3 regions of the Paenalcaligenes sp. Me131 genome follow, and region 1 is predicted to be linked to each of the others. Evidence: predicted binding sites of a transcription regulator. Region 1 holds the regulator's gene; each other region holds the start of a gene.
What was found. The regulator FNR, encoded in region 1, switches genes on or off when oxygen is low (the NO sensors DNR and NnrR bind a similar motif). The targets are predictions, from matches to a motif close to TTGATNNNNATCAA.
Positions count from the first base shown of each region.

Region 2: a site for FNR is predicted at 2,046-2,059, ahead of ACLPHM_RS10265 (universal stress protein). Genes of this name have one in related genera too.
Region 3: a site for FNR is predicted at 3,293-3,306, ahead of azu (azurin). Genes of this name have one in related genera too.

Region 1 covers NZ_JBKQGY010000001.1:153,670-158,522, reverse strand. Annotated here, with positions in the region: gene clpB (ATP-dependent chaperone ClpB) at 1-2,482, opposite strand, end outside; gene fnr (fumarate/nitrate reduction transcriptional regulator Fnr) at 2,816-3,541, shown strand; gene ACLPHM_RS00800 (hypothetical protein) at 3,642-3,875, opposite strand; gene ccoG (cytochrome c oxidase accessory protein CcoG) at 3,900-4,853, opposite strand, start outside.
Region 2 covers NZ_JBKQGY010000002.1:459,160-464,012, reverse strand. Annotated here, with positions in the region: gene ACLPHM_RS10275 (AI-2E family transporter) at 1-936, shown strand, start outside; gene ACLPHM_RS10270 (cytochrome b) at 948-1,469, shown strand; gene ACLPHM_RS10265 (universal stress protein) at 1,537-1,977, opposite strand; gene ACLPHM_RS10260 (GntR family transcriptional regulator) at 2,243-2,923, opposite strand; gene ACLPHM_RS10255 (urea carboxylase-associated family protein) at 2,928-3,773, opposite strand; gene ACLPHM_RS10250 (ectoine synthase) at 3,825-4,211, opposite strand; gene ACLPHM_RS10245 (amidase) at 4,198-4,853, opposite strand, start outside.
Region 3 covers NZ_JBKQGY010000001.1:1,525,670-1,530,522, reverse strand. Annotated here, with positions in the region: gene nhaA (Na+/H+ antiporter NhaA) at 53-1,405, shown strand; gene ACLPHM_RS07470 (thioredoxin family protein) at 1,402-1,761, shown strand; gene hpaI (4-hydroxy-2-oxoheptanedioate aldolase) at 1,863-2,666, shown strand; gene azu (azurin) at 2,734-3,183, opposite strand; gene ACLPHM_RS07455 (winged helix-turn-helix transcriptional regulator) at 3,353-3,820, opposite strand; gene ACLPHM_RS07450 (D-amino acid dehydrogenase) at 3,950-4,853, shown strand, end outside.

The DNA of each region.
Region 1 (4,853 bases):
CGATGTTTTGCTGAATCGCACGTTTCAACGGTCTAGCACCAAACAACGGATCGAAGCCAACTTTTGCCACCTCAGCCAAGGCCGCATCGCTAACCTCTAACTGCATACCACGGTCAGCCAAACGTTGTGCCAAACGTTGCAACTGGATTTTGGCAATAGATTGAATCTGTGCCTCGCCCAGTGCGTGGAACACCACCACTTCGTCAATACGGTTCAAGAACTCTGGACGGAAGGAGAGTTTGACCTCTTCCCACACGGCCGACTTCACTTTCTCGTACGGCTCACCAACCATTTCCTGAATGTGATGCGCACCCAAGTTAGACGTCATGATCACCACGGTATTACGGAAATCAACCGTTCTACCCTGTCCATCAGTCAGACGACCATCATCCAATACCTGCAGCAAGATGTTAAACACATCGGGGTGTGCTTTTTCTACCTCATCCAGCAAAATCACACTATACGGTTTACGACGCACAGCTTCAGTCAAGTAACCGCCCTGCTCGTAACCCACATAGCCCGGAGGCGCACCAATCAGTCTGGCTACCGAGTGTTTCTCCATGAACTCTGACATATCAATACGAATCAAATGATCTTCAGAGTCAAACAAGAATGCCGCCAAGGCTTTGGTCAGCTCGGTTTTACCCACGCCGGTAGGCCCTAAGAACAGGAACGAACCATAAGGTTTAGATGGGTCAGCCAAACCAGCACGTGAACGTCGGATCGCATCCGCCACCAACGACACAGCTTCGTTCTGACCTACCACACGCTCCTCAAGGTGCTGCTCCATGTTCAGCAGTTTTTCACGCTCACCTTGCATCATGCGAGACACAGGAATACCGGTTGCACGTGATACCACCTCGGCAATTTCCTCAGTACCTACCTGAGTACGTAACAGCTTAGGTTTGTCTTCCAGCTTGTCTTTAGACTGTTCGGCAGTAGCCAAACGGCCTTCTAACTCGGGCAACTTGCCGTACTGCAGCTCAGCCAATTTATCAAACTGACCTTTACGTTGCAGTTCAGCCATTTCCGCTTTGAGCTGCTCAATTTCTTCCTTGATAGACTGCGTACCTTGTACAGCCGCTTTCTCGGCTTTCCAGACTTCCTCAAAATCGTTGTACTCGCGTTGCAAACGCTCCAGCTCTTCTTCAATGGTGGCCAAACGACGCTGTGACGCATCGTCAGTTTCTTTACGCACGGCTTCACGCTCAATTTTGAGCTGAATCATGCGGCGATCTAGCCTATCCATGACTTCAGGTTTTGAGTCAATCTCCATACGAATACGCGCAGCCGCTTCATCGATCAAGTCAATCGCTTTATCCGGCAAGAATCGGTCGGTAATGTAGCGGTTAGACAGCTCAGCAGCAGCCACAATCGCTGGGTCAGTAATGACCACACCGTGGTGCAACTCATAACGTTCACGCAAACCACGCAGAATCGCAATGGTGGACTCTACATCAGGCTCATCCACCAGCACTTTCTGGAAGCGACGCTCTAACGCGGCATCTTTCTCTATGTACTGACGGTACTCATCCAAGGTCGTGGCACCTATACAGTGCAGCTCACCACGGGCCAGCGCTGGTTTCAGCATATTGCCGGCATCCATCGCACCTTCGGCTTTACCTGCACCAACCATGGTATGGATTTCATCAATAAAGAGAATGGTTTTACCCGCGTCTTGAGACAATTCTTTCAAGACAGCTTTCAGACGCTCTTCAAACTCACCACGGTATTTAGCACCCGCTAACAAGGCGGCCAAATCCAGTACCAACACACGTTTGTTTTTCAGGTTCTCAGGCACTTCGTTATTCACGATACGCTGAGCCAACCCTTCCACAATTGCTGTTTTACCTACACCTGGCTCACCAATCAGCACAGGGTTGTTTTTGGTTCTACGTTGCAAGATCTGTATAGAACGACGGATCTCATCGTCCCTACCAATCACCGGGTCTAACTTACCCAGACGAGCACGCTCAGTCAGGTCTGTGGTGTATTTGGACAACGCTTCTCTATTGGCATCGCCTTCTGCGTCACTCACCGATTCACCACCGCGCACAGCATCAATCGCGGCAACCAACGCTTGCTCGTTTAGACCAGCTTCTTTTAATAAGCGGCCAGCCTGCCCTTTATCTCGGCTTAATACCAACAAAAATAATTCGCTGGCAATATAGGTATCACCACGTGAGGTGGCTTCTTTTTCCGTTAATGCCAACGCACTTTGTAGTTCGCGGCTAATATTTAAATTCACATCCCCAGATGAAATCTGAGGTAATGCATCAATTGCTTTTTTAACTTCGGCTTGTAAACGCGGCACGGCCACACCTGCACGCGCCAATAGACTGCCTGCTCCGGAATCCACGTCAGCCAACAATGCAGCCAATACGTGTACAGGTTCCAGATAAGAATTGCCCTGTTGCAATGCCAAGCTTTGCGCATCAGCCAAAGCCTGTTGAAATTTTGTCGTTAATTTATCAATTCGCATGTTGCCTTACTCTAGGTAATGTGCAGAATCTTGCGATGAGTATTCACAGACTGCACCAGTTTAATTTCGCTTGACTTATAGATGATGACATCTGGCCAAACTTCAAGAGCCTGTTAAAATCATTTATGTGTTTATTTGCATTTTCTTACATTTATTGCAACCCACTAAAATAAAAGAAAAAGCAAAATCCTTGATGTTTCAAAAAGAGCTTTTAAATACGCTAGAATACTAACTATGGCACTTCACTCCGAAGTGCGAATTTTATGCTGCGTTTGAAAATAAGCTCTCATTACGGTCTTTGTACCTAACTGTTTTCAACCGCAGACGCTTTCTATGCAAAAACGAATCTCTGTCAGTCACGATGCTATACGTTGCTCATCCTGCATGCTGAATGAAATCTGCTTGCCGCTGGGGATGTCCAACCACGACCTGCAGAAACTGGATGAACTGGTCAAAGAACGCATACGTTTGACCAAAGGCTCTGTCCTGTTCCACCTTGATGATGAAGTAGACGCCATCTATGCCTTGCGCACAGGCAGCATCAAGACACAACTGGAAGACGCATCCGGCCAAGTGCAGATTACTGGCTTCTTGCTGCCGGGCGAAATTATTGGCATGGATGGGTTATTAAATAACCGCCATGTCTCTCACTCTATCGCACTGGAAGACAGTGAGGTCTGTGTGATGCCGTTGAACGAGCTAGATAAGCTGTCATTGCAGCTTCCCATCTTGCAACAACAACTGCGTCGCCTAATGAGTAAGGAAATCAACCGTGCTCATACCCTGATCATGAACTTGGGCGCATTACGCTCTGAACAGCGTCTTGCCGCTTTCTTGATCAACCTGTCGCAACGCTTGTCTACCTTGGGCTACTCCCCTTACCAGTTCATTTTGCGCATGAGCCGTGAAGAAATTGGTAACTTCTTGGGCCTAACACTAGAAACGGTTAGCCGTCTGTTCTCACGCTTTGCCCGTGAAGGCTTACTGCGTATACAACAACGCGAAGTCATGATCCTAGACCTGCCTGCGCTGCAAGCAATGGCTGGGGTAGACTGCTAAGCCACAGACCTATTGGCAAGCCTTCAACGTCGCAACGCTTAAGGCATCATAAAAAAATCCCACGTAACAACGTGGGATTTTTTATTGCTGCGTAGTGGCTTTACTCTGCTTCTACTACGGCAGGAGCCTCAGGTGCTTGATCTCTGGTCACCACCAAACCACGCTTCTGCCCGCCATCACTAATCTCTTCGCTTACCCCTGTAGGTTGCAATACCAAAGCGATAGTGATCGCGCAGCCAACCATAGCCACAAATGGGCCCGCCATGAGAATCCACGGCCAAGGCTCTTTAAACCACGGTTGCGTATCCAATTCCTGATCTATTGCATTTGCCATGATAGGTCCTTTATCGTGTGCGCCTTAGCGAGGCACATAAAATCGTGTTTTCTCACTGATGAATTCTTCACCAGACTCAGCGTTTGCGGGTTTTCGAGCAGTAATCACAATATCGTGCATACCTTCTTTCAAACCAGCTTCTACCGGAACCCGTACGTGTACAGGAATCAACTCGTTCGTTGCTGATGGTACGACTATTTCTGCACTACCGCTGTTCACTGTACTAATCGTGATACCTGGGAAACCTTCAGCCTCTAACTCAATACGCATAGGCTGCTCGGACTTGTTCATCATTTGCAGTCTATAGATATTCTCTATGTAGCCGCCAGGAATCTCACGCCCCATTACCCCACGATCACGGATGACATCCATATGCAGATCATTACGGGCTACCAGCGAATAGGCCGCTGCCACAGTAATAAGGCTCAAGATTGCAATATACACCAAGATACGAGGCCTAAACATGTGTCGGCGTACCTGAGACTGGCTCAAACGCTCGGTAATAGCGCGACCAGAGGTATAGCGAATCAGCCCTTTGGGGTAATCCAGTTTCTCCATCACATCATCACAGGCATCGATACAGGCCCCACACCCAATACACATGTATTGCAGCCCTTCTCGAATATCGATGCCGGTCGGACAGACCTGTACACAGAGCGTACAGTCTACACAGTCCCCTAAGCCCGCTTCTTTGTGGTCTACCTTTTTAGAACGTTTACCACGAGGCTCACCACGCACGTGGTCATAACTCACCACAAACGTGTCGTCATCCACCATCACGCTTTGGAAACGTGCGTACGGGCACATGTACTTACAGATTGCCTCACGCAGAAAGCCTGCATTCCCCCAGGTAGCAAAACCGTAGAAGAACAACCAGAACCACTGCCATGGACCCAATGTGAAATCTAGAATCTGCGCGCCTAACTCGCGAATAGGTGCGAAGTAACCGATAAATGTAAAACCAGTCCACAGCGCAAT
Region 2 (4,853 bases), on a different contig from region 1:
CGTTTATTGGCGTACTGTAATAACCGCAACACCTTAGCAGCCACGTTGGCGCTGTTGGTCGTGATTGTGGTGGTGGTTGTACCCATATCGTTGGCATTGTCCTTTGCTATTAAAGAAGCCAGCAGCTTTATTGCATGGGCTTTAGCGGCAAACCGTGATGGTATGCCGGTACCCGATTGGATTAGCGCATTGCCGTTAGTGGGCCAGCGTATCTCTGAGTACTGGACCTTTTATCTGGGTGAGCCTCATGCATTGGGCTCTATGGTAGAGATGGTGAGCGGCCAGCATTTAGGCAATATCTACCGTATGGTGTTGTCGGCGACTGGAAACGTGTTCCACCTGATGCTGACCCTCTTGTTTCTGCTGATTACTTTATTTTTCATCTATAAAGACGGCGATCATATATTGTCCCAACTGGATGTCATCGGCGAGCGTATTTTGCCCGAGCGATGGCAGCGGTTTTCCCGCGTCGTACCGGCAACGGTGAACTCCACCGTAACCGGCATGGGGTTAATCGCGCTGGGTGAAGGGATTGTGCTGGGTATTGCCTACTGGGTCGCCGGTGTACCATCGCCTGCTTTGCTTGGAGTGGTGACTGGCTTTATGGCCTTGATACCTGGGGGCGCTCCGTTGTCGTTCACCTTGGTGTCGCTGTACTTGGTTGGTTCGGGTAGCGTAGGCGCTGGTGTGGGGCTGTTCTTATGGGGGGCGATAGAGCTTTTCATCGTAGACAAAACGTTGCGCCCACGCTTAGTAGGTGGCCCGGTGAAACTTCCGTTTTTACCTACCTTCTTCGGATTGGTAGGTGGTGTACAGACTATGGGCTTTGTAGGGTTGTTTATAGGCCCGGTCTTGATGGCGTTGTTGGTTGCCATGTGGCGTGAGTGGACGCATCAGGCTTCCACTCGTCCTGTGTTCCCTGACGTTGATAAATGAAGGAGGCAGTCATGCGTTCTTTTTCCAATTCGCAAACACGATACGATGGCGTAAGTCGGTTTTTGCATTGGTTAATGACAATAGGCTTTGGTGTCATGCTAGTCACGATTCTAGCGAGACGATTTGCAGATGAAACCCCGTTGTCAGATGCCTTGTGGCCTTGGCATCGAGTGACGGGTTTTACGTTGTTCTTGCTGTGGTGGATACGTGTGTTGTGGGTGTGGAGAATGCGTGACGAGGCGCCAGCAGCGATTAGCGCTTTGGCCTTGTGGGGGCACCGATTACTGTATGTGTTTATGGTGGCTGTACCCTGTATGGCCTTGTTCCGCCAATATGGGTCGGGACGCGCTTTCAACTACTTTGGCATTCCTATTACGCAAGCCAGCGAGCACAAAGTAGAGTGGATGGTGGCTTTAGGAAACAACTGGCACGGTAATCTAGGCATTGTGTTGTTCCTTGCGATCTTCGCTCATATCTTTTTGGCCTTCTGGCACAAACGTAACCCTGCCACGGATGTGATGGGACGTATGTAATAGGCTAAGGTAGTGGACAATAAAAAACAGGCGCTTTATGCGCCTGTTTTTGTAGGTGGGTACTCGCTTACTTGATCAGAGTGACAGGAATGTCTACTTGATGGATGATGCGAGTGGCTACCGAGCCCAAGAACAAATTACCCAAACCGCTCATACCGCGTGTGCCCATCACGATGGAGTCACATTTTTGCGATTTGATCAGTTCGTTTACAGCGAACGCGATATCGGTGTCTACAGAGGCGTGAGCAGTCGTATTGATACCCGCCTCGCGCAGCAGTGCAGCGGCTTGTTCGGCCATATCAATAGCGTATTTGTGCGTATCTTCACGCAGTTGCTTCAGCGCGTCGCCAATGAAGGCTGTGTAGCTGCGACCATAAATTTGTGGATCAAACTGCACGTTCAGTACATGCACTGAAAAGCCGGAGTAATCCTTAGACAGATCAATCAGATATTGCAGGGCACGTTTGGCGGTATCAGAACCGTCGTAGGGCAATAGTACAGTTTTCATATATTGAAACACCTTAATGAAAAAACAATGGGCTTAAACACATTTTGCCATGACTGGTAAAAAAGGGCTTGATACGGGTCAAGCAGGCAAGTTGGCACGACGGTATTGTGGAGAATACAGCCTCTTATCGTGAGGTCGTGGCCACATGACTGTTTTGTATGGCTTGTCCCTTGTTTTACGTTATGTAGGCTTCTTCAGGTGAAAACTATATCAGCAAAGTTTGTGCCCTATGGCAAAAGGCTGTAATAACAGGTAAATACAGCACTTATTTCAGACCTGAGTTTTGGTATGTACTGACCACTTTGCTCAATGCTTTTTCAGAGGCATCTAAGTACTGTGCTAACTCGTGTTCGGCTTGGACGATATCACCGTCGCATAAACATTGATGTATACGGCGTTCCCAATCTATCCACAGCGGGGCTTGAACGATTTTTTCATCTGGCCCGGCAAAGAACACCAAACGTAGTTGCGCACAGAGGGTGAGAAAGAACTCGTCCAACAGTTTGCTGCCCAGCATAGACACCACCAGTTGGTGGAACATCAAACTGAGCGATCCCACTTCTTGCCATTGCTCTTTGGCCAAGGCGCGTTCGGCTTGTTTGTTGTTTCTGGCCATCTTGTTGAGCAACGCGCGGGAAGGCGGGGGAGAGGAGCGCACAGCGTGCAGCTCCAAGGTACGACGTGCGGTGTATAAGTCTTGCAGATCATCAACGTGAAACTTGCGTACAAAGACGCCACGGTGACGAATCGATGTGGCCAAGCCATCGCGAACCAGTAGGTGCAGCACTTCGCGGATGCTATTGCGTGAAGCATCGTAGGTTTGTGCGAGATCCACTTCTATCAGCTGTTCTCCGGGGGCTAACTTACCTTCGATAATGGCATTGCGTAGCTTGTAGCCAATGACATCAACAATAGATAGATTTTCCACATCGATTTTGGTTTTCAATGACTCATCTCCATTGAACGAGTTCAGGGTTCATGCCGTGGTGGCCGTGGTAACGGGCGCGTTCTGGTTGTGACCAACCTTCCAGTAATTCAGGTGCCAACGCATATACTTCTACACCTAATGGACGACAAACATCAATAGGGTCACGGGCATCTGGCCCCCATAATGGTACGGATAAATCACCACCAGGGCAGGTAGACAGCGCACACAGCAAGTCTATCTCGGCAAAATACTCGAAGTAGTCGCCTTTTTGAGCTGGGCAGGCCTTCATGAAATACTGATCGTCGTCATTCAAGCCTGTGCATTGAAACACATTTAAGACGTCGTGTACGTCGAATTCCGTTAAGCCGTAGGGAGCAACCGCACGTGTCAGATTGGAGTGACAGTGGAAATGGAAATCTTCACCTGTGAGCAGATGATTCACGTAAGGGTCGCAACGCGTGCCCAGCAAATCGTGCACGCGACCACCGTCACCATCAATGCCGTAATCGGCAAGGGTGTCGTCAGTAATAGTGGCCATAGGACGTAGGAAGGGCAGCGTAGACCACAGACGATCATGGACGCTAACGTGCGCCGCTTGTAGCTGACGTGTACGGGATGCCCACATGCGTTCACGTGGGTCGTGCCTATTCCACATGTTCAGGTCGGCGACTTGAGGGCCTTCAATGGTGACAATGCGGCAGACGTGGCCAGCCGGTACTTCCCATGCTTTGCCACTGCGGATGGGCACCACAAACTTGTCCACTAAGGTGCGCGTTTCTGGACGTTCTATCAGACGGCTGTAGAACGCTTTGTCCACAGAGAGTGCTGAGCCCTGAGTAGCCTGGTAGGCGGCAGGATAATTTCCCATGTGATACCTCTAAAGATGATGTGTAAGAATCAGCAGAAAACGTGGTGGCGATTAGTCGCGCACGTCGTAGCTGCCATCAGCGTTATGGGTTTCATCACCGTTGAGCGGTGGATTAAACACACACAGCAAATGCAGGTCACCTTTGATGGCGCGCAGAATGTGCGGGTCATTCAGGTTTAGCGCATAAATATCGCCTGCTTTGATGGGGTAGGTTTTGCCGGTGTTCAGGTCTTTCACTTCACCTTCGCCGGATACGCAGTAGTTGGTCTCGAAGTGGTTTTTGTATTCCAGTTCTAGCTCGGCACCTTCGGTGATGCGTGTTTCGTGTACGGAATAGCCCATGCCATCGTCTTTGACAATCATGCGCACGCTTTCCCAGCCCGGACCGCTTGCGTCTCTAGGGGTACCGCGCAGTTGTTTGGCATTAATCACAATCATGGTGTTGCTCCTTGGCAAGTAAAAGGGTTTCTATCCACTGGGCTAGAGCAAGAAGCCTAGGCTCGTTGTGGGGTTTGGCAGTCAGTAATAAGCCAATGCTGTGTGTATTGGCGGGGGTGTAAGGCAAGCTAAGGCTGGGTAGATTCAGGCGATTAGCAAATTCAGTGAGCGAGAACGAGCGCCGGTTGGTGGCCAGATAACGCTCACTGTCGTGTAGCGGGGCAAGTGCGGGAGCCAGCATGGGGCAGGTAGGCGTCAGTACGGCATCTACGTGTGCAAGTTGATGTAGCGCCGCGCGTGTTTGCTCGTGTAGTTGCTGACTAGCCTGTGCGTAGCGCCATGCCGGTAACGCGGCGCCAGCGGTAATGCGCTGACGTATAAGAGGGTCGTATTGCTCGCCATAGTTTTCAAGCCAGTGCTGGTGAATGCTGTAGGCTTCGGTGCTAATCATGCCGCCTTCTGCCGCTGTTGCACCGGCCGTGATCAATGCTGGAAAACTCGCTTTCACCAACGTTGCACCGGCTTGTTCTAACGCTTCGCAGGCAGCATGAAATTGCTGAACTACATCGTCATCCAGGTTCAAGCTATCTAGCTCAGTGGGCACTAACAGCGTCCACGGCTGAGAGGGTGAGGTGGCAGGTT
Region 3 (4,853 bases), 1.4 Mb from region 1:
TGAGACAGGTTCACAAGCGTTGGTCGGGCCGCCACGCAAAGTATCAAAGACAATGAACCAGAATACACCCATCCTGCCTAAAGCTCAGGTACTGACCGAGCGCGCCTTTTCTACTGTAAGTCGTTTTCTCCACATTGAAGCCGTGAGTGGCATGGTGCTGTTGATTGCAGCGGCCGTGGCATTGATCTGGGCGAACTCGCCTTGGGCTGATAGCTACCACGCGTTGTGGCATACCTCATTTTCCATTGGCTTGGGCGAACACGTGTTTGATCGTCCGTTGCACTTCTGGATTAACGATGCCTTGATGACGTTGTTTTTCTTGGTGGTAGGGATGGAGATACGCCGTGAAATGCATGAAGGTGCGTTGAGCGATATACGCCAAGCGATGCTGCCTATCGCAGCAGCTTTTGGTGGTGTGGCTGTACCGGCATTGATTTATGTGGCGTTCAATAGCCAATCCCCGCAGAGTCATGGTTGGGCTGTGCCTACCGCGACAGACATTGCTTTTGCGGTAGGGGTGTTGGCCTTGTTGGGGCGTTCCATTCCTTCTAATATCCGCGTGTTTTTGCTGGCATTGGCCATCATTGATGACATCGTCGCGGTGCTGATTATTGCTTTCTTCTATTCCGGCGGTTTGGACTACAGCGGATTTTTGGTGGTGGCGCTGGGTATTGCGATGGTATTGGGGTTACAGCACATTGGTATCGGGAGTGCCTATGCCTACGTGATTCCGGGGTTGATTATTTGGGGTGGCGTACTGATGACGGGTGCGCATCCTACCTTAGCGGGTGTGGTATTGGGCTTGATGACGCCTGTACTGCCTAGCCGTCGTCTTGAGCGCCCCATGCAAACCCTAGAGCGTGTCGTACAAGACCTGCGTAAACGTAGAGATTCCGTTGAGCCCGAAGAACTCGCCCATGCCTTAAGCGATGTACGTCGTGCACAGCGCGACATGCTGGCACCAGTCACTCGCGTACAAATGGCGTTGCACACATGGGTAGCGTTTGGGGTGATGCCGCTGTTTGCCTTAGCTAATGCGGGTGTGAGCTTTGATGGCATAGACCTGAGCCAAGATGGTGCAAACTGGGTGATGGTTGGGGTGATAGCGGCCTTGGTGCTGGGTAAACCTATAGGCATCATGGGTGTGAGCTGGCTGATGGTGACATTGAAGCTCTGTAAGCTGCCCGAAGGTGTGAGCTGGTCTGGTATTGCACTGATTGGCTTGTTGGCAGGTATTGGTTTCACCATGTCCATCTTTATCGCCATGCTGGCGTTTGTAGATGAAAGCTTGCTAGGTGCGGCCAAGTTAGGTGTGCTGACGGCTTCGCTGGTGGCTGCCATATTGGGTCTTAGCATGGGGGCTATCGTGGTGCGTCAGGTTAAGCGCAAAGCCGCTCAGGCATGACGGCTACGCTTGAAAAGGTGACACAACAGGGGTGGCATGCGCTAACCCTGGATAATTTTTCTCAAACGGTGATGCAGGCTGAGATTGCCGTGGTGTATTTTTCTGCACCATGGTGTCAGCCTTGTCATCAAGTACGCCCAGCGGTGCAAGCCTTTGCACAGCAACATCCTGAGCTTGCCTATTACGGCGAGGTGGATGTGTCCGCGTCTTCGGCCATTAGCCAACGTTATGGCATACGTTCTGTGCCAGTAATTGTGGTGTGCAAACAGGGCAGTGTAGTGGCTCAATTGCCGGGGCAAGTAGCAGTACTGCCTGAGTTAGCGCGTCTTTTGCACGAGCAACGTCACACGTTGTAGTTTTTCGTGCTGGCCATCCAAAAACAGTGCACTATGCAGGCGATAAGCACAGAGTAGTGTGCTACCTTACTTCAATGGTTTCTTCTTTCTAAGGTTGAAGTATGGATCTCCCCGTCAATACGTTTAAACAGCGTCTACGTACCGAACAACAAGTGGGTGTATGGGTAGGTTTACCCAATAGCACTGCAGCAGAAATTGCCGCGACCGCTGGCTTTGATTGGTTGGTGTTGGATGGCGAGCATGCCCCTAATGATGTGCGCTCTTTATTGCCATTGCTGCAGGCGGTTGCTCCTTATGATTCTCATCCTGTGATACGTCCGCCGGTAGGGGATGTGGCGTTGATTAAGCAGATGTTGGATATTGGCGTGCAAACCTTGCTAGTACCGATGGTAGATACACCAGAGCAGGCAACCTTAATGGCGCAAGCCATGCGTTATCCACCTCAAGGGGTTCGTGGTGTAGGGGCGGCATTGGCACGTGCCTCTCGTTGGAATGCCATTGAAAACTATGCTGAGCTAGCCAATGATCAAATGTGTTTGTTGGTGCAGGTAGAAAGCCTAGAAGGGCTGAAAAACATCGAAGCCATTGCAGCGGTAGAGGGTGTGGACGGTATTTTCATTGGCCCAGCTGATTTATCCGCAGCGATGGGGCATCTAGGAAACCCTGGTCACCCTGATGTGCAAGAGGCGATTGATACAGCGATTGCGCGTATTAAAGGAGCTGGAAAAGCCGCTGGCATTTTGTCGGTGAGCGAAGAGTACGCTCAACATTATTTAGACTTGGGTTGTGAGTTTGTAGCGGTAGGTTTAGATACGTCGGTGCTGGCTGCTGGTTTGCGCAGTATGGCGGCTCGCTACAAAGGTGGGGCGCCCGTGGCTAAAGCGGCATCTGGCCCAGGCTACTAATACGTAATTCGCAGACACAAAAAAGCGCCGCTATTGCGGCGCTTTTGGCATGCAAGAGACTAGGGGATTATTCGCCCAGTTTCAGTGTGCCTTTCATCATAGCCCAGTGGCCAGGGAAAGAGCAGAAGAATGTGTAGTCTTCGCCAGCAGCCAGTTTAGCAACGTCAAACGTTACGGATGTGGACTCACCACCACCCACTACGTCTGTGTGAGCGATCACACGCTCGTCACCAACTTTGATGTAGTCGTTGTCGATACCTGCAGACATACCTTCAGTGGCTGTCGCTTGGAAATCGGCTGTTTTTGTCAGTACCCAGTTGTGGCCCATTGCAGCTTTAGGCATGGAACCAACGTGTTTCAGGTTTACGGTGAACTCGGTGCAGGTTTTATCTACAACGATTTCCTGCATGTTGAACTGCATGGCATCATTGCCTTCAATAGTGATGTCACATTGTGCAGCGTAAACAGGCAAACTAGCAGCGGTCAACAAAGCTGCAGCAATATATTTGATAGACATAAGTCACAATCTCCATGCTTAAAACAAGAAAAAGGCAGACGCAAAATGGCGTGTACCATGTCATGAAATCAGATAGAGCTATTGGAACACGCTCTTCCCTCAAGTGTAATTGACAGCGGTCAATGATCTATACAGAAGCCAACTATATTTAAGGGCCTTTTAATAGGTTTTACCGATCGAGGTTCAGCCAAAGGCTTTCTTTTACTTCTTCCATGACCACGTGGCTTTGCGATTCTGCCGCGACAGGCAACCGTTTTAGTATATCACCGAGTAAACGGCGGTACTCACGCATGCCGCTTAATCTAGCTTTAATGAGATAGTCAAAACTGCCCGAAACTAAATGGCATTCTTGCACGTCTGGAATCAAAGAAAGTTCTTGTTTTACTTTATCGAAAATTTCTTCTGATTTAGACGCTAATTTAATTTCTACAAATACCAACATAGGCTTATCTAAGGCCGCTGCCGATAACTTGGCATGGTAGCCTGTGATGATCTTATCGCGCTCCATACGCTTCACACGCTCGGTACAGGGCGACGGTGACAGGCCTACACGTTCGGCTAATTCCGTCATAGGAATACGGCCCTCTCGCTGCAGTATATGCAGGATTTTTTTATCGATTCTGTCTAACTGGTGCATTTCACTTTTAAAGAAGAATAGTGTGATTTTTTATAGTGATTAACACTGCTTTAGGGCTAAATTTTAGCCGTATTAACTATAAGTCATTACTTAAAATAGTAAAAATACTTATAGATAGCGGAGATGGGAATGAATGTCCTTGTTTTGGGTGGAGGCGTGGTGGGAGTCACCAGCGGCTACTACTTGCGTCAAGCCGGCATGGAAGTGACGCTGATAGATAGGCAACCTGGGGTGGCGGATGAAACCAGTTTTGCCAATGCAGGCCAAGTGTCGCCGGGCTATTCCACACCGTGGGCGGCTCCGGGCATTCCTACCAAAGCGCTGAAGTGGTTATTTCAAAAGCATGCACCCTTAGCCATACGCTTAGATGGCAGTCTGTTTCAACTGCGTTGGATGCTGCAAATGCTGCGCAATTGTTCACCAGAGCGTTACGTGGTCAACAAAGAACGCATGATGCGCGTGGCGGAGTACAGCCGTGATTGCCTGCAACAGCTACGTGCCGATACCAATATTCAGTACGAGCAACGTACGGGCGGCACGATACAGTTGTTCCGTACACAAGCTCAATTGGATAGCGTGCAAAGTGATATCACGGTATTAGAGCAGTGCGGCGTACCGTATCAGTTGCTAGACAGAGAGGGGCTGTGTCAGTACGAACCAGCCTTGGCACAGGCCAAAGAAAAACTCACTGGTGGTTTGCGCTTACCGAATGACGAAACGGGCGATTGTCATCTGTTCACCCAAGCCTTGGCAGAGAAAGCGCGAGCCTTGGGGGTGAAGTTTATGCTTGGGCAAAGCATGGATGGCTTTGTGATTGAGCAAGGGCAAATCGCTGGTGTGCGTGTAGGTGACAAGGTGCTGAAAGCCGATAAATACGTATTGGCCTTTGGTAGCTACTCACGTCAGACCTTGACGCAATTGGATATAGACCTACCGGTGTATCCCGTCAAGGGCTATTCCTTGACTGTGCCATTAGTGAATCCTGCCTTAGCGCCGCAGTCCACAGTGTTGGATGAAAGTTATAAAATTGCGG